3 regions of the Providencia sp. PROV200 genome follow, and region 1 is predicted to be linked to each of the others. Evidence: predicted binding sites of a transcription regulator. Region 1 holds the regulator's gene; each other region holds the start of a gene.
The links. Region 1 encodes PhoB, which activates phosphate uptake and scavenging genes when phosphate is short. Its sites were predicted from a motif close to CTGTCATAAAACTGNCNNAT; they were not measured.
Positions count from the first base shown of each region.

Region 2: a site for PhoB is predicted at 2,269-2,288, ahead of phoA (alkaline phosphatase). Genes of this name have one in related genera too.
Region 3: a site for PhoB is predicted at 3,210-3,229, ahead of serA (phosphoglycerate dehydrogenase). Genes of this name have one in related genera too.

Region 1 is NZ_CP096307.1:827,648-834,177, forward strand. It holds gene M1E86_RS03520 (AAA family ATPase) at 1-1,487, opposite strand, end outside; gene sbcD (exonuclease subunit SbcD) at 1,489-2,703, opposite strand; gene phoB (phosphate regulon transcriptional regulator PhoB) at 2,989-3,678, shown strand; gene phoR (phosphate regulon sensor histidine kinase PhoR) at 3,702-5,012, shown strand; gene brnQ (branched-chain amino acid transport system II carrier protein) at 5,503-6,530, shown strand, end outside.
Region 2 is NZ_CP096307.1:702,741-709,270, forward strand. It holds gene M1E86_RS03005 (DUF3156 family protein) at 1-555, shown strand, start outside; gene M1E86_RS03010 (alpha/beta hydrolase-fold protein) at 614-2,182, shown strand; gene phoA (alkaline phosphatase) at 2,364-3,803, shown strand; gene M1E86_RS03020 (GNAT family N-acetyltransferase) at 4,009-4,536, shown strand; gene M1E86_RS03025 (DUF1435 family protein) at 4,655-4,909, shown strand; tRNA gene M1E86_RS03030 (tRNA-Leu) at 5,096-5,181, opposite strand; tRNA gene M1E86_RS03035 (tRNA-Leu) at 5,230-5,315, opposite strand; gene rsmC (16S rRNA (guanine(1207)-N(2))-methyltransferase RsmC) at 5,509-6,522, opposite strand.
Region 3 is NZ_CP096307.1:2,920,115-2,926,644, reverse strand. It holds gene argO (arginine exporter ArgO) at 1-143, shown strand, start outside; gene M1E86_RS13510 (oxidative stress defense protein) at 296-1,030, shown strand; gene M1E86_RS13505 (LysR family transcriptional regulator ArgP) at 1,027-1,938, opposite strand; gene rpiA (ribose-5-phosphate isomerase RpiA) at 2,142-2,804, shown strand; gene serA (phosphoglycerate dehydrogenase) at 3,250-4,500, shown strand; gene M1E86_RS13490 (5-formyltetrahydrofolate cyclo-ligase) at 4,539-5,132, opposite strand; RNA gene ssrS (6S RNA) at 5,252-5,433, opposite strand; gene zapA (cell division protein ZapA) at 5,546-5,875, opposite strand; gene M1E86_RS13475 (YecA family protein) at 6,015-6,530, shown strand, end outside.

The sequences.
Region 1 (6,530 bases):
TGTTTGTAGCTTTCTTCTAGTTTTTTGAATGTGACAGTGCTGTGTTCTAACTCGAGACGTTTTTGGGTTAAAGTTTCCGCTTTTTGCTGCTGTTGCCGCTGTAACTGTGCAACTTCATTTGAGGTACTTTGTTGTTTTTTATGCAAACTCGCCAGTTTGTCAGCTAATTCGAATATAAAATGGCCTTGTTGTTGCCAGCTGCCGATGTGCGCATTGAGCTCAGCGTCTTTTGGGTGTTCTTCAAGGAATAAATGGAGTTTCTTTAACTCAAGGTGCGCAGTGTGGATCTGACTTTGTGTCTCATCAACTAAGCGCTGCTTTTGCTGGAGCGTGATTTGTTGTTGTTCGATTTGCTGCGTAACTTCAGCTTGTTGCTGCTTTAATTGTGTAATTTGGTTATCCAGAGGCCTGACAGTTTCATCAATCAATTGATGTTGTTGCTTGGCAAAATCAAGGTGTTGTTGATACTCAGATTGTGATTTCAACAACTTTTCTTGCAGTGGGGCACGTTCAGCTTTCTGGGTCTGTAGGCTAAGTTTCAACTGTTGCTGTTTATTCGTGTACTCAGTGAGCTGTTGCTGTTGGCGCTCAACTTCTTGCCATAACGGGCGAAGCGACTCGGCAGGGGCGCTATCAGCCAATCTTTTCAACTGAGGCTGTGCGGCTTGGAACTCAAGCTCATTTTTTTTGAGTTCATCATCAAGTGACTGCATGCGTTGGGTGAGCTGGTGGTATTGTTGCCACCAATTGACGCCTTGTTGGTGGCGAGCCCGCTGTTGCTTGGTTTGAGTCTCTTGTTCAAGTAAATGATTTTGCTGTACTAATAACTCTTGGTGTTCTGCTTCAGTGAGTAAATTAATGCTTTGTGCCTTTGCCTTTAGCAAATCTAAGTCAATTTTGGCTTGCTTGTGTTGATTAAAAATATAAATTGATATTTGGCTATAAATTTCGGTTCCTGTTATTTCTTCAAGTAAATCAGCACGTTCTTTTTCAGTGGCATTTAAAAAAGCCGCGAAGTCCCCTTGAGAGAGTAAAATTGATTTAGTGAAGCGCTCATAATCCAGCCCAGTTATTTGCGCTATTAATTCTTTTATCTCTGTGATTTTTACGGCCAATATTTTTCCATCAGTAACCGTTGCAAGCTCCGCCTTAGGCTGTTGTAAATTGCCATCAGGTTTCCCTCCTGCTCGACGTTGGCTCCAAAAAGCACGATAAGCTTTGCCTTTGACTTCAAACTCTACCTCAGCAAGGCATTCCCCTGTGTGGCGAGTCATCAGTTCATTCTGTGCATTAGAAATAGTTTTTAAACGCGGTGTTCGGTGATAAAGCGCGAGGCAAATCGCATCCAATAAAGTGGTTTTTCCTGCACCTGTGGCTCCTGTGATGGCAAACAGGCCATTGCTCGCAAATGGCTCCTCAGTGAAATCAATTTTCCACTCACCCCGAAGAGAGTTAATATTTTTTAAACGTAAACTTAAAATCTTCATATTAACTTTCCTTGCTCATTTGTAATGCGTCATAAGATTGTTGAAATAGCTGCACTAGGCGCTGTTCACGCTCAGGATCCTCTAAAGACTCTTGGGCAAGGCGACGTAAAAAAACATCTTCTACAGTGAGCTCACTTAATGTTTCATTGGCCAAGGTTTGACTTTGTCCCTGTATTTGCTTGCGTGCACGGCGCAGTATCACAACTTCAACAGGGAGATCTTGTGTCAACGCTTCAATACGCTGTTGGATATCAGCGAGGTAATCTTGTGAAGCAACTTCAATATCTAACCAAACAGGTTTATCACCTCGGTAATCCTTCCATTCCTCTAATTGCTGTTCTATTTGGCTTAACGAGCCTTTAATGCTTTGCAATGGTTGAATAGTCGGGATGTCCAATGGAGTGATTTGAGTCAATTCACTTCCAGTAAATTCGACAAGGCAGACACTTTTTTGTTGCGCTGTTTCGTCAAAACTCAATGCAATCGGTGAGCCACAGTAGCGAATGTTTTCTTGTCCTCCAATTACTTGGGGACGGTGAATATGGCCAAGGGCAATATAATCAGCAGGGGGAAAAGCCCCAGAAGGAAACGCATCTAACGTACCAATATAAATATCTCGAACGGAGTCCGTTAAGGCTGCACCGACAACCGTTAAATGGCCAGTGGCAATAATTGGAATATCCAGCCCCAATGCGGTTCGCTGTTCTAGCGCGAGTTGGTAGCTGGCTTGGTAATGGGCATGAATAGCGGTTTGCAGCGAGAGTTGTTTATCTTCACTATTTTGCCCAGCGATACTGAGCTGGATATCTCGAGGACGTAAAAAAGGGATGGCACAGACTAAACCGATGGGTTGTGCCTGCTTATTTATTAAGGTAACGACATGCGGCTCACTTCCAGACGTAATGACTTGTGTATTCAAGTAACGAAGTAGAGCGCTTGATTCATTGAGCACAGAAACAGAATCGTGATTACCACTTAAAATCACCAGCTGGCAGCCTGTTTTTTGTAAATCAACAATAAATTTATTGTATAGTTCACGTGCATAGCTCGGTGGCGAACCAGTATCGAAGATGTCTCCTGCAACGATGACCGCATCAACTTGATGTAATTCCACTTGTTCAACAAGCCAGTTTAAGAAATGTTGGTGCTCAGGCGCACGGCTTTTGGTAAAAAAATACTGACCAAGATGCCAGTCTGAAGTATGAATAATGCGCATGAGTTATCAATTCCTATCATCAATAATGTGCATGAACGTTCGATAATTAAGTATACCTGATCCATACCTTTCGTTGAGGGATGTTTGCGACTTTATTACTCATTACTACGTTGTAGATTACTATGTTGCAGAACTATGTTGCGGAAATATTTCACTTAAATGACATTTAACCGCTAAAATAAAGATTAATATGAGTTTCACCCATTGATATTCATAATTCTGTCATAAAAGTGACGCATAATGCTTTCACATTTTAGATGTCTTCTTAATTTTACAGGAACAATCATGGCAAGACGCATTCTAGTTGTTGAAGATGAAGCGCCCATCCGAGAAATGGTTTGTTTTGTATTAGAACAGAATGGTTTTCAGCCTATTGAAGCTGATGATTATGACAGTGCGATTGCACAACTCGTAGACCCGTTACCTGACCTCGTCCTACTGGATTGGATGATCCCCGGTGGCTCAGGGATCCAAGTCATTAAACATATGAAGCGTGATAGTGCAACACGTGACGTTCCTGTCATGATGTTAACTGCACGAGGAGAAGAAGAAGACCGCGTAAAAGGTTTGGAAGTTGGCGCGGATGACTATCTTATTAAGCCATTTTCACCGAAAGAATTAATTGCTCGGGTAAAAGCAATCTTACGTCGTATCTCCCCAATGGCGACGGAAGACATTATTGAAATGAATGGGTTAACATTAGACCCTACCTCTCATCGTGTCACTAGCAATGAAATCCCTATTGATATGGGGCCAACTGAATATAAATTACTCCATTTCTTTATGACGCACCCTGAACGCGTATATAGTAGAGAACAGCTATTGAACTATGTATGGGGAGCCAATGTGTATGTGGAGGATCGAACTGTTGATGTCCATATTCGGCGGCTAAGAAAGGCACTAGAGACGGAAGGTCATGATAAAATGGTACAAACTGTACGTGGTACAGGCTATCGTTTTTCTGTCCGTTACTAAAAACCACAAAGGGAGAGCCATGCGTGCTTGAACGTTTATCGATTAAGCAGCTGATTTGGGGGCTGTTTTTATTTATCTTACCCGCTCTTATTTTATCGGTTTTTATTGGCCACCTCGCGTGGCTATTAGTGATATCGCTACTTGCCGCTCTGATATGGCATGGGTATAACCTGCTCAAGCTTTCTTACTGGTTATGGTTAGATAGAAGTATGCTTCCCCCTGAGGGCCGAGGTGGGTGGGAACCGATATTTTATGGTATCTACCAGATGCAACAGCGTAATCGAAAACGCCGTCGTGAATTAGGCCAGTTAATTAAACGGTTTCGTAGTGGTGCAGAGTCACTCCCTGATGCAGTGGTTATGATGACAACCGAAGGCAATATCTTTTGGTGTAATCGACATGCTCAGGCTTTACTCGGCTTTCGTTGGCCTGAAGATAATGGCCAACATATTTTTAATTTATTACGTTACCCAGATTTTAGCCGCTACTTCACCATTAAGCGTTATGACCAAGCGCTGACTATCGAGCTCAATAGTGGTGAAATCGTTGAGTTTCGTATTTTACCGTATACCGAAGGCCAGTTATTGATGGTTGCGCGGGATGTGACAGAAAAACGTCGTTTGGAAAAGGCGCGTAGGGACTTCTTTGCAAATGTGAGTCACGAATTACGGACGCCTCTTACGGTAATTCAAGGTTACCTTGAAGTGATGGACGATCAAGAAAACGTGACTGCGGTCAATAAAAAAGCATTGCATGTCATGCAAGAGCAAACGCATCGTATGGATAACTTAGTCAAACAGCTTTTGCAGTTATCGCGTATCGAAGTTGCTCCTCAAATTAACCTTGATGAGCAAGTGAATATCCCTGTCATTCTCAAAATGATTGAGCAAGAAGCGCTTAGTTTAAGCCAAGGGCGTCATCAATTTGAGTTTCATATTGATGAAAAATTGCGTGTTCATGGTAATGAAGAGCAATTACGTAGTGCAGTGGCAAACTTAGTCTATAACGCGATCAGCCATACGCCTGAAGGCACAAAAATTTGGGTTGATTGGCAGAGAAGCGGACAAGGGGCGCGTTTTAGTGTGAGAGATAACGGGCAAGGGATACCCGCAGAGCATATCTCTCGTTTAACGGAACGTTTTTATCGGGTAGATAAAGCACGTTCTCGCCAAGGCGGTGGAGGTACTGGACTTGGGTTGGCTATTGTTAAACATGCATTACAACATCATAGTAGCCAATTGGTGGTGACGAGCCAGTTAGGGAAAGGGAGTGAGTTTTCATTTACGTTACCAACAGTACTAATTGTTGACGATAAAAAACTTAAAAATGGGTAAATAACTCCACTTTATTAATGTAATCAAAATATTAATAAAGTGGATTATTTCTATTTATTAATCAATATGTGTATTCAGTTCAATATTCATATATTTAATGCTAATAATCTTTATTTCATTAATTATATATTCTGTTAAATAGTCAATTACAATCACTAGAGAAAGAAGAGTTGTTCATTTTTCGAACAAAGCATATAACGATTATTGGGATTTTACTGAAAGTAATCACTGGTTCTGAAAATTAGTTTAGTTATTTGTTCTTGTTTTTCGGTTTGCTATTGCCTTTTTTCCCTATAAAAGTTCTACTTGTTGTCAGTTATTGGCGAATTTTTCTGTTTTTTGACTTTTCATTTCGTGTGATACAAGCAAATATACTTTTTTATATTGTTAACAGTATGTTTATCAGAATTCTATCTCGCTATATATATTTCAAAGGGTTGCTAAGTGCAAACCCATAATTTTCTATTTTGTCACTTAAAAATAACATAATATGGCTCATCGTTTATCATCAAGAGATATCATCGCATTAGGCTTTATGACTTTTGCGTTATTCGTCGGGGCAGGGAACATTATCTTTCCCCCTATGGTTGGTTTGCAGGCAGGGGAACAAGTTTGGACTGCCGCACTAGGGTTTTTGGTTACTGGTGTGGGTCTACCTGTTTTAACGGTTATTGCGCTGGCTAAAGTGGGTGGGGGCATTGAAGCTCTTAGCACGCCTGTCGGCAAAACAGCAGGGTTACTATTGGCGGTTGTTGCTTATTTGTCTGTAGGGCCGCTATTCGCCACCCCAAGAACGGCGACAGTATCTTATAAAGTCGGTATCGCACCCTTATTCGGTGGTGAGTCCGATATGCTATTACTGATCTACAGCGTAGTTTACTTCGTTCTCGTTATTGGTATTTCATTATACCCAGGAAAACTGCTAGATAGCGTTGGGCACATTTTAGCGCCTGTAAAAATGTTAGCCTTGGCTATTTTGGGGGTTGCGGCTGTTATGTGGCCTGCCGGTGATCCGATCCCTTCGACAATAGAATACCGTGAGATGGCTTTCTCGAATGGCTTTATCAATGGTTATCTGACAATGGATACCCTTGGTGCGATGGTATTTGGTATCGTTATTGTTAATGCGGCGCGTTCAAGGGGTATCGAAAACTCTTCATTATTAACCCGTTATACTATGTGGGCGGGGTTAATTGCAGGGGTATTATTGACGCTGGTCTATTTGTCATTGTTTAAGCTCGGCGAGAATAGTGGTTCGTTAATTCCAAACCCAGCCGATGGCGCTGATATCTTACATACCTATGTCCAATACACTTTTGGTAATTATGGTAGCTTCTTCCTTGCGGTATTAATCTTTGTTGCCTGTATGGTAACTGCCGTGGGCTTAACCTGCGCCTGTGCCGAGTTCTTTAGCCGCTATGTACCGATTTCTTACCGTAAACTGGTGCTGATCCTTGGGGTTTTCTCCATGGTGATCTCAAACTTAGGTTTAAGTAAGCTAATCGCCTTCTCATTACC
Region 2 (6,530 bases), 120 kb from region 1:
CAGCAACGTTTGCCTGCCGGATATCAAGTAGGATTAACACTTAACTGCGTTGAAAAGGACATGGCACCTTATCCATGTGAGTGGGGAGCACCTGGAGTGCTCCTTGTACAACCTCAACCTGAATTAACCATTGAGGTGACAGAGCGGCCAAGAAAGTTGTTTCTCGCTTTTATTGTGTATAGCCGTTTTGCGGTGTCAGGCCAATGTGCAGATAATATCAATGCAAAAATTGAAGTAAAAACCCGTGGAAGTATAAAGAAAAAACATATCCATTTCGCCTCAAAACAAATGGATGGGCAGAAGGTTATTGAATGGCTGAATGAATACCCCATTATTAGACAAACATTAGAAGAGCTGGAATTTAATCATTGCGAGATAGCGTTTAGCCACGGTCGTTGGCGCTGTGAAATTGAGCCTTACACCGCATCAGAAATGGTAAGTCGTATTCCTGCGACTCGCCGTTATTTGAGATTAGTACAAAAACAACGCTATTATTTATTGAGTGCGCTGCAGTTAATTAACCAACTGATGGAAAAACGTGCTGTGAGCCATTGAGTTTAAAAGAGTTTTTTGATAGTAATAATTATTATCAATTGACTCATTGGAATTCGATGTGAAATCTTTGCCTCTTTTAGGTTGTATGTTGTTTTCTTCTACGGTAATGGCAACACACACTGACTGCACGCGTTTATCTGAGCTTTCCTTTGCTGAAGGGGTGCATGATAGTGAGGGTCATAGTTGCTTATCTTTTGAAGTATCACAGCAAGATTTTATAAAACAACGTGGTGAAGGCCTTTCCAAGGTCCTGTTATTGAATTCCAATAAACAGCCAGTGCGTGCATTGCAAGAGTATGGCTCGGTACAAGAACCCCATAGTGCGGATTATGTCGTATCAAAAAATGGGGTTTATTATCTTGCATTGAATGGTGAGCCGGGTAAACCTTGGCAATTAAAGTTTGATGTTAGCCCATACCAGCCTTTAGTCATTAAAAAGGAGAATGAACCCGTTAGCCCCAAGCTACAAAGTTTACTTGATGAACATTACCAAAAAGGGGATACAAGCGCATTTTGGCAAGCTGTCACCGCGCAAGGCACGCCATTGGTTGAAGATTTTTCAAATAGACAAAAACGGGTGACATTCCTTTGGCGTGGCGCGAAAGCAAATGCTTATATTCTAGGGGCACCATCTGGTAATCACGAAAGAATGGCTCACTTGGCGGGAACGGATATTTGGTATCGCTCTTTTATCATTCCTAATGATACGTTATCGCAATATAAAATTGCACCGGATATTCCTTCAGTGCCTGAAGGCGGTTTTGCTCAACGTAAGGCGATTTTAGTCACTGCGCAGTCTGATCCCTATAATTCACACGTTATTCCTTCTCTGAGCATAGATAAATATAACCGTTTTTCATTGTTATCATTGGTACCGAATATACGCCAATGTCATTTCTCTGATGTAGCAAACTGGCAGGTTAAAGGCCGTTTAGAAACATTTGTGTTAACGAGTGAAGTGCTAAAAAATGAAAGAAAAATAACGGTTTATCGGCCTAATATACCAATGGAAATCCCTGGGTTATTGGTGCTATTGGATGGGCAAATTTACTTGCAAAACTATCAAATGGATAAATTCTTTGATAAGTGGATGGCGCAGGGGAGTTTCCCAGCGATGAACATTGTGTTTGTCGATAGCATCAATTCAGCGCGCCGTGGCGATGAACTTCCTCCTAATGATGCGTTTCCTCAGTTGCTGGCGGATGAACTCATGCCTGAATTAGCGAAAATGGGAATTCAAGCACCAGCAAGCCATACGATTATTGCAGGTTCCAGTTATGGAGGGCTTGGGGCGACATGGAATGCGTTACAGCATCCTGAAATTTTTGGTAATGTTATTAGTATGTCAGGATCTTATTGGTGGGCTCCAAAAGATAAAGACCCTGAGTGGTTGATCCGTGAAATCGAAATCATGCCAACGCAACCGATCCGTTTTTTCCTTGAGGCTGGCTTATTCGAACAACGCGGTAGTTGGGGGGGAATTATTCAAAACCACTATCGGTTATTCGATGTTTTAAAACATAAAAATTATCAAGTTGATGCCATTGAGCTCCCTAGTGGGCACGACTACGTTTCTTGGTGTGAAACACTTTATGAGGGAACAAATCAACTTGTATCACAATGGTAAATCGCCATAACGCTAATTCACAAAAAGCAGCTGATATTTAGCTGCTTTTTCACATTTATGACAAACGTCTTCATTTCGCCATAAAAGCGTCATTCAACTGTCATCTGGCTCCTTTAGCATGCCTGTCATTATTTGAAATACACATTTTCTCTTTTCATTATTGATTGGCAAGGAAACTGTTATGACTGGTAATTTTATGAAATCCCTTTTAGCTGTCACGGTAAGTACTTTAATTTTAGGGAGTACAGTCCCTGCCTATGCAGCTGATAAAAATGATGCAGTGTCAGAAAATCGTGCCGCGCAAGGCGACATCACCAAATTTGGTGGTGCGCGTCGTTTAGCGACAGAACAAACTGATATCATGAAAGCAGCACTTCACAATGGCCAAGCCAAAAATGTGATCCTATTTATTGGTGATGGTATGGGTGACTCTGAGATAACCGTTGCTCGTAACTATGCAGAAGGCGCTTCAGGGTTCTTTAAAGGTATTGATGCCCTGCCAATCACTGGCCAATATACCCATTATGCGTTAGATAAAAAAACACAAAAACCTGACTATGTGACTGACTCTGCCGCATCTGCCACGGCGTGGTCTTCCGGTGTGAAAACCTACAATGGCGCATTGGGGATTGATGTATTTGGTAACGACCATGAAACATTAATTGAGATAGCTAAACGTAATGGTAAAGCGACGGGGAACGTCACGACTTCCGAGATCCAAGATGCAACACCTGCTGCACAGTTTTCGCATGTCAGTGCGCGTAAATGTTATGGCCCTGAGGAAACAACAGAAAAATGTGCGGCTAACGCGCTAGAAAATGGCGGTCGTGGTTCAATTTCAGAGCAACTGTTGGTAACTCGCCCTGATGTCACCCTTGGTGGTGGTGCTAAGAGCTTCAAGCAAGAAGCAAAGGCGGGTGACTACAAAGGTAAAACGTTGGAACAACAGGCAATTGAGCGTGGGTACAATATTGTACGTGATGCGAAGTCATTAGATAGCATTACAGTTGCAAATCAAGATAAACCTGTCCTGGGCTTATTCCATGATGGCAACATGACTGTTGCATGGGAAGGCCCGAAAGCGGTTCATTACGGTAATATCAACAATGCGCCGTTAGAATGTAAACCGAATGCTAAGTTAGACCCGAATGCACCAACATTAGCTCAAATGACGAAAAAAGCGATTGAGCTGTTAGAAGTCAATCCAAATGGTTTCTTCTTACAGGTGGAAAGCGCTTCTATCGATAAGCAAGATCATAAAGCAAACCCATGTGGCCAAATTGGTGAAACAGTTGCTCTCGACCAAGCGGTACAAGTCGGCTTAGATTTCGCTAAAAAGCATGGTGATACATTAGTTATCGTGACTGCTGACCATTCACATTCAAGCCAAATTATACCAGAAGGCACAAAATCAACGGGCTTAACGCAAGCGTTGATTACGAAAGACGGCTCCGTGATGGTCGTGAATTACGGTAACTCTGAAGAAGATGATTCTCAAGAGCACACTGGTGCTCAGTTACGTGTGGCGGCTTATGGCCCACATGCGGCAAACGTAATGGGTCTAACTGACCAAACTGATTTGTTCTTTACCATGCGCGATGCAATGGGATTGAAGCAATAAACCAACCCTGTAGTAAAAATTCTCCGCGATAGGATGTCGCGGGGGATTTTTTTATTTATGGCTCTTTTTCTCCTTATCTTTCAACCATTCCTCAATCAAATTATTAAATATTTGCACTTCTTTTTTTATTCGTTATCTTGAAAACTGATTTATTAGATAACAATAAATGTGCTTATTCATAGGCACAAATAATGAGAGTGACATAATGAGAGAAGTTCGCGAACTGCAACGAGAGGAAATTCCATCTGTTTGGTCTATCGACCGCACTGAATTAATTGAAAACCTTTATCTATATCAAAATGGCGAGTTGGTGCTATCCAAACAACGGTTTGATATGAAAGGTTGGCCAGAAGGTGAGCCTGAAGCCTATACCCCCCATTTGTTGGAAAGTTATGACCAAGGTGCGGTATTTCTTGGGGTTTTTGAGCTGGGCAAGTTAATTGCTGCTGCAAGTTTAGATAATGTGTGGCGGGGAGAGCAAAAAGATTTATTGCAATTATCTTTTTTGCATGTGAGCCACGCGTACCGTGGAGAAGGTTTGGCAGGAATGTTATTCCAACACTGTGTTGAAATGGCGATACAAAAAGGGGCAAAAGGCTTATATATTTCTGCGACGCCTTCAGAAAATACCGTGCATTTTTATCAACATCTAGGCTGTACTTTAATTGCACAACCTGACCCTGAATTATTTGCATTAGAGCCTGAAGATATTCACTTTATTTATCTATTTTAGTGAGTTTTTATTTTGTAAAATAAGTGTTAATTTATAGGAGGGTGGAATAAAAAAGCATTGAAATTTACTAAAAACTAGATATGATTGATAATCATTATCATTTAAGGGTGAGATCACTATGCCAACTAGCATATCAAAAACCACAGGTTTAAAGCGTATAGGCGCTGGCCTTTGGGGTGTCTTTGCTGTGATATTGTTGAGCATTGCTTACGTACTCAATAATATGGGCTTGGATAATATAAAAATCATTATGATTGTCATGATGGTCGCAACCGCAGGGATGTTGTTCAACCGTGGTTCTCGCCGCTTATTGATTATCCCCGCTGTGATTTCGCTCGCATGTTTTCTGATGGCCTTTGTACTACAAAGGTAGCTTTATAATTTAATAATTAAATAGAACAGAAGAAAGTGGTATCGAAAGATATTGATAATTAAAGGTATTCAATATAGCGGTTTATTTAAATGATTTACTATTGTTTTATAGTAAATAGGCAAATAAGACAGCATTAGTAGTACAGGAAAGGCCGAATGGGCAGGATATTATAAAATGACTGACCAGTGGTGCGAAAGGGGGGACTTGAACCCCCACGTCCGAAGGACACTAACACCTGAAGCTAGCGCGTCTACCAATTCCGCCACCCTCGCAATACTGTCTCGTCAATACTACATATTGTGTTTTGTACAAAGTTTTAGTGGTGCGAAAGGGGGGACTTGAACCCCCACGTCCATAGGACACTAACACCTGAAGCTAGCGCGTCTACCAATTCCGCCACCCTCGCAATACCTAACTAAACTTTGGCCATCAATGCCTTTCACCAGCAATAATGTGGTGCGGATTTTAGGCTAATTTCGACGAACGTCAATAATTTTTTTATGAAGTATTTTTTGATTGATGAAAAAATGGCCGGTGATGGGTCACTGGCCATTGAGCAGGACGAAAAATTGTATTTTAGTCTAATTTGGATGAGTGAATTAGCGTTTAACTGCTTGGTAAACCTTAAATTTCCCCGTTTTGGCGAGTACTTCATGGCTACCAAATGCTTTATCGAGTAAATCAGGATACGGTAAGAAAGCATTCGCGACGATCCGCAAGCGGCCCCCTTTTTTCAGGTATTTAGGGGCTTGATAAATCATATTTTCAACCGCTCGATAACTGGTGTTTAGGCCATCATGGAATGGTGGGTTAGAAATAATCCAATCAAACTTATCGTTAATATCTGAGTAGGCGTCACTAGCGATGACTTTACCAGTCAGTTTATTGGCTTCAAGAGTGGATGCTGCGGAATCTAGTGCAGACGCACTGACATCACTTAAGGTAAGTTTGATCTCTGGATTTTGTGAGCCGATCACCGCGGCAATCACCCCGTTACCGCAAGCGAGATCAAGCAGATCACCACTCATTGGATCGGTTAATGTTGATAATAGTAGGTCACTACCGATATCAAGCTCATTATGGCTAAATACCCCTGGCAGTGCGTTAATTCTAACATTATCAATCTGATAATGACGCCACCAGCGAGCAATATCAAAGGTTGTCGGTTGTTCTAATTCACCATAGTACAAGCCACAGCGGCGTGCTGAGTCAATTTTTTGTAAGCTAGCGATCCCTTCCATAATGGATTCGGCGCTTTTAACACCACTGCGATTCTCACCGACGATAAAAATTTGGCTACCCGCAGCAAGATGAGTACAAAGGTCATCGAGCTGGAAACAGGCTTCTTGCTTGTTTTTTTGCCAAAAATAAATGAGAGTATCGCAAGGCTGGATAAATTCCGCGGGCGTAGTGGCAGAGAATAACGCCATATCTCCCATTAACGGCTGTAAACGCTGCCAGTGGTGATACTGGTTGGTGATGACACGAACACTAGCCGCTTCTAAGGTTGCAGCGAGCTCATCCTGAATGTCACCGGCCAAAATGACATGACGATCTGTAAAATGTTCGAGATGGCGTTGAATAACTTCGCTGGCAGGTGTCAGTAATGACATATTCTGTC
Region 3 (6,530 bases), 2.1 Mb from region 1:
TACTTGCTGCTTGGTTTTCTCCTGTACTAAATAAACCACGTTCACAGCGTATTATTAATATTTTTGTCGGTGGCGTGATGTGGTTTATCGCATTTCAACTTGCAATACAGGGGCTTAAGGGGCTCGGTTTGATTTCTCAATAACAATATATCTTCAACAGACACTCAATAATGTTCAATTTCTCATTATTCTGACTGTACTTTTTGTCCCGTGTGTTACTGTTAAATTGAGCTCAGGGATAGTTTATCAGTAATTATCCCTTTTTTAGCGATAAATAATTTTCTTGGGAGGTTCTGTGAAATTAAAATCTTTAGTTTTAGCTGCGATGGTAGCAGGTGCTGCGGTTCCTACCATGTCTTTGGCTGACCCGTTACCCAATGGCCCACACATTACAACTTCGGGTAATGCAATAGTAAAAGCGACCCCAGATATGGCGACGCTGAACATTCTTGTGACAGTCACTGCAAAAGATGCGGCAGCTGCCAAAGCTGGCGTCGATAAGCGAGTTGCAGAGTATTTTGAGTTTCTTAAGAAAAACGGCATTGAAAAAGAAGATATTAACGCGGCAAATGTGCGAACTCAGCCTAAATATGATTACAGTAGTGTGAAGCAAAAATCAACCATCGAAGGCTACACGGCAACACGTTCTGTTGAAGTGAAAGTGAAGAAATTAGACCAACTTAATGTCTTGTTAGATGGTGCTTTAGCCGCAGGCCTGAATGAAATCAACTCAGTACAGTTTGGTGTTGCCAACCCGCAACAGTACCGTGATGAAGCACGGTCTCAAGCGATTAAAAATGCCACAGAACAAGCCAATATCTTAGCTAAAGGCTTTAATGTCCAGTTAGGTCCGGTGTATAGCATTAACTATAATGCACCCGCTGCGGTGCCATATCCAATGGCGGCAAGGAATTATGCTGGGGCGATGAAAGCCTCTGTTGCTGAAGATCTCAAAATTGATGAGACCTATGAACAACAGAGTATTGATTTTAATGACCAAGTCGATGTGGTATTTGAATTAAAACGCTAGCTTTTTGCGGGCTCATCTTCTTGTTTTAACATCTGGCGCCCCGTTTTTAATAGGGCGTCAGTCACCTTTTTCATTGTGCGGCTTTCAGGTGCAAAGCGGTGCCAGTAAAGCATCCGTCTTTGACATAACCCTGGGGTTAAATCAACCAACTCACCATTCGCTAATTCACTTGCTATCTGCAAATGTGGGATCATACAGCAGGTAGAGCCCTGTTTTGCTAACTGTACAAAGGCCTCAGAGGAGTTCACGATATGACATGGAACACTGCCGGGCGATAAACCAAAGTTTTGTTGTACGAAGGCTTGGTGCATATCGTCTAAATGGTCGAAAGCAACTGCAGGGGCTTTTAGTAACGAAGAGCGAGTCACGCCATCTGGGAAGTATTTCGCAGCGAAGTCTGGTGAGGCCACAAAAATATAGTCTAGGGCGCCAAGTTTATCGACTAAACAACCCGGTAAGGCTTGGGGCTGAATACTGATAGCGCCGACCACTTCACCGCGTCTTAAGCGTTCTTGGGTTCGTGTTTCATCTTCAACCTGAATATTTAGGCGAATAGGGCTATTGCCTAATACAGGGTTTAGGGCTGGGAGAAACCAAGTTGCCAAGCTGTCGGCGTTGACGGCAAGTGACAGTAACAAAGGGGTTGAGCCACTATTTTCATCCCCTAACCATTGCTCTTCTAACAGTTCGACTTGATGAAGCAGTGCTAGCAGTTTTTGCCCTTGTTCAGTTGGATGTGGCGGAACGGTACGTACCAGCAGAGGTTGCCCAAATAGGTTTTCTAACTGCTTTATGCGTTGAGACACAGCAGACTGCGTGATGCAGAGCTTTTGAGCCGCGCGCTCAAAGCCGCGTTCACGGATAACGGCATCCAGTGCTTGTAATGCGCGATAGTCAGGGCGCTTCATCAAAAAAATCTCCTTGTTGTTATTCTATTAAGCACTATGCCATATTTTTACACGCAACACTTAAAAATATTATCGTTGTGGTGCAAATCCCAAGAACCGTGACATAAATACAGCGAACAAAGCTGCAACTTATTGGGTGTCCGGTATATACTAGTGTTTAATAACCTTAATCACGACTCAATTAAATCTTAAAAGGCATGAGTATGACTCAGGATGAATTAAAAAAAGCGGTAGGTTGGGCTGCACTTGATTATGTAAAACCGGGCACTATTGTTGGTGTTGGAACGGGGTCAACGGCTTCACACTTCATTGATGCATTAGCGACAATGAAAGGTCAAATAGAAGGTGCGGTATCAAGCTCAGAAGCATCAACTCAAAAACTAAAATCACTGGGAATTACAGTATTTGATTGTAATGAAGTGGATTCATTAGATGTTTATGTTGATGGTGCTGATGAAGTTGACCATCACATGAATATGATCAAAGGCGGTGGTGCGGCTTTAACACGTGAAAAAATTGTTTCAGCAATTGCAAAAACCTTTGTCTGTATTGTTGATGAGTCTAAGCTAGTTGATGTGTTAGGTAAATTTCCACTACCCGTCGAAGTGATCCCAATGGCGCGTAGCTATGTGGCACGTGAACTGGTCAAATTGGGGGGTACGCCAGAGTACCGTCAAAATGTGATTACTGATAACGGCAATGTGATTTTAGATGTCCATAATTTAAATATCGTTGACCCTGTGGCATTAGAAAATACGATTAATGGGATTGCGGGGGTTGTAACCGTTGGGTTATTCGCCAATCGCGGTGCTGATGTTGTTTTGATGGGGACTGCAAACGAAGGTGTGAAAACCATCAAGCTATAATCGATATCATATTTAATTATTCCAATAAGCCAGCGGCGTTATACTCGCTGGCTTATTTGTCTTACTGATATTTTGACATTAGTTTATGCATAGATAGAAGCTAAATTAATTAACCAGTTTTATAAATATCATCAATTTAAAATTTATTTTATTTTTTTTAATACCCAGCTATTTTGGTGATATATCTCACACAAATAGGCATTGTGCAGGAAAAATCCTTATTTTGTGTTATCGCCCCTGATTTTCTACCATTTAACTTCTTTTTCTTCGCGCTTTTTAGCATCCATCAAGCAAACGGTTGTATTGCTACTACGCTATTTTTTGCTATGTTGGTATACGCTTCATAGCTCAAGGTAGATGAATGTCATCTCTCTTGAGCTATGTTAGGCAAACACATGGGTTCATCTGTTATAAATCTTAAGTACGTTCACGATAGGGTAGGGAAATGGTTAAGGTATCTTTGCAAAAAGACAAAATTAAATTTTTACTGCTAGAAGGTGTGCACCAAAGTGCGGTTGATAACTTAAAAGCCGCAGGCTACACCAATATTGAATATCACAAAAGTGCGTTATCCGACGAAGAATTAAAAGAAGCGATTAAAGATGCACGTTTTGTAGGTATCCGTTCCCGTACTCATCTTACTGAAGAAATTTTCGCTGCAGCAGAAAAACTCGTTGCAGTAGGTTGTTTTTGTATTGGAACCAACCAAGTTGATTTAGATGCTGCGGCAAAACGTGGTATCCCTGTATTTAACGCACCATTTTCGAATACACGTTCCGTTGCAGAAATGGTATTAGGCCAATTATTACTTTTACTACGTCGTATTCCTGAAGCCAATATGCAAGCACACCGCGGTATTTGGGAAAAACAAGCTAAAGGCTGTTTTGAAGCGCGTGGTAAGCGCCTTGGGATTGTTGGATATGGTCACATTGGTACTCAGTTAGGGATCTTAGCTGAAGGTATCGGTATGAATGTTTTCTTCTATGATATTGAAAACAAACTCCCTTTAGGTAACGCAACTCAAGTTCGCTCTTTAACTGAACTGCTGAATATGAGTGATGTGGTTAGCTTACATGTGCCTGAAACCCCAAGTACGAAGAATATGTTTGCTAAAGAACAATTCGATCGTATGAAGCCTGGCTCTATATTCATTAACGCATCACGTGGAACAGTCGTGGATATTCCTTCACTGGCCGCTGCGTTAGAAACCAAGCATTTATCAGGTGCTGCGGTGGATGTCTTCCCAAGTGAACCCGCTGCGAACAATGACCCTAATGACCCATTTATCTCTGAATTGATTAAGTTCGACAATGTGATTTTAACACCGCACATTGGGGGCTCTACAGAAGAAGCTCAAGAAAACATTGGGTTAGAAGTGGCAAGTAAACTGGCTAAGTATTCAGATAACGGTTCAACATTATCGGCGGTTAACTTCCCAGAGGTTTCTCTGCCAGTTCATACTGAAGACACAAACCGTTTCTTGCATATTCATGAAAACCGCCCTGGTATTTTGAATAGCATCAACCAAGTCTTCACTGAAAATAACATTAACGTTGTTGGCCAGTATTTACGTACATCAGGCAACGTAGGTTATGTGGTTATTGACGTATTAATGCAAACGCCAAACCAAACAGATGAAGCACTCCAGAAATTAAAAGATTTGCCTGGAACCATTCGCGCGCGTTTACTGTTCTAAGTTACGCTAAAAATGGTGTGAAATGATGGCGCGGGTATTTATGACCAGCGCCATATTTTTTGCGGCGTAATAATTTCGGGTAACGGAATATCCCAGTGCGCGACAGGGAGTTTTTCTACTTGCTGGCAATTATGGGCAAGGCCAATGGGATAAAACCCAGTTTGTTGCCAATTTGCAAGAGTCCTATCGTAGAACCCACCTCCCATCCCTAACCGTTGCCCTTGAGTATCAAATGCCACTAATGGGATAAGCATGATATCTAATTTCTCAAGGGGTAGCACATTTCTGACATCCAGTGGTGGCTCATCAATATTAAATCGGTTTTTAACGAGTTGGCTGTCTGGGCGATAGTGAAGAAATAATAAATGGTGGCGACTAAAAGGGTGTAAAACAGGGAGATAGATTTGTTTGTCTTGGGCCCATAGCGCATGAATGAGCGGTTTGGTGTCAATTTCCCCATCAAAAGAAAGAAACAAAGCAATCGTGTTGGCTTGTGCAATTTTCGGGTGGCTTAATGCATTATGCATGAGTTGCTCAGCGGCACTCTGTTGTTGTTCAAGGCTTAGTTGGCGGCGTGCCTGACGGATAGCTTGACGTACCAGCTGGCGTTGTGTCGAGAGAGAATCTTGCATGTGATAACCTGTTATAAATACGATAAAAACAGTTAACCCAGTAATTATATTACTTAGAGTATATCGCAAGATGGTAAGTTATGTAGAAAACAAATGAAAAATAAGCAGGAACTTAATTGAGGGTCTCCAAGATGCCGTTGTAGGCTGTAACCCTTGAACCCTTGGTTCAAGGTGAACGCAGTTTAGCAACCTTTAGGCTTCCTGAGCGAATCAGGCATGCTCACCAGCGCCATAACCACATTCTATTTAGTTGAAATATCGGCTCAGGGGACTCGCCCACTCACGCGCATCTCAGAGAAATTTGGTTTGAGAACTTATCGTTACTCAGTGATTTCATTGTACGAAACTAGATTTAAAATGCAACCTTAATTTTGTATATTTTTTTTCTACTAGTGTCTGATTAATAAGCAGATTTACTCTAGGGGCAATACCTGCCTCTCAGTAATTTTCACCTGATCGTGCAACGCTTGTTCGATTGTGTGCTGCAACATTTTTATTTTCTCTTCCATATTATAAGCATAATCACGCGTTTTTGTCTTTTCTTGTGCTAATTCGTGACAGACGTTCAATGCTACAATAAAAATAAGTTGTTCCGTGTTGGTCACACCGCTTCTATCTTTTAGATTTTGCAAGCGTTGTTCTAATTCTTTAGCCGACTCAAGAAGGGCCTCTTTTTGTTCTGCTGGGCAATTGACTCGCATTGAGCGCCCGAAAATCTGGATGTCGACAGGTTGTGCGGACATTATACCTCCATACTGAATAATACTCGCCGTAAATACATCATATTTGGCGCAATTAATAGATAAGACAAAAGCATACTGGTCTAGCGGCTATCCTTGATGGTAGCATATCACGAATCATAAGCTAACATGACGAATTCAGATGTCTATACAAAAATCTTTACCAAACTATGAATCACTGGACAAATTGCTACAACAGCACTCAATCGCACTTACTGCTGCGGAGATCCATGGTCTAATAACCGGGTTGATCTGTGGTGGGGGCCGTGACCATAGCTGGCAAACGTTGGTCCATGACCTTGCTAACGATGGCTTAGCGTTCCCACAAACGGTTTCGCAGCCATTACGAGAGCTCTTCGATACCACATTTGACGCACTTGATGATAGCGAATTTGCATTTACCCTGCTATTTCCTAGCGAAGAAGCGTCTATTTTTGACCATGCTGATGCGTTGGCGGGTTGGGTTAATCACTTTTTATTAGGTATGGGGGTTACACAACCGAAACTGGCTGATAAAAAAGAGATAAGCGAAGTTATCACAGATTTACGCAATATTGGTATGCTTGGTTATGACGAAGACGAAGACCAAGAAGAACTTGAGCAAGCGTTAGAAGAAGTAGTTGAGTATGTCAGGGTGGCAGTGCAATTATGTTACATT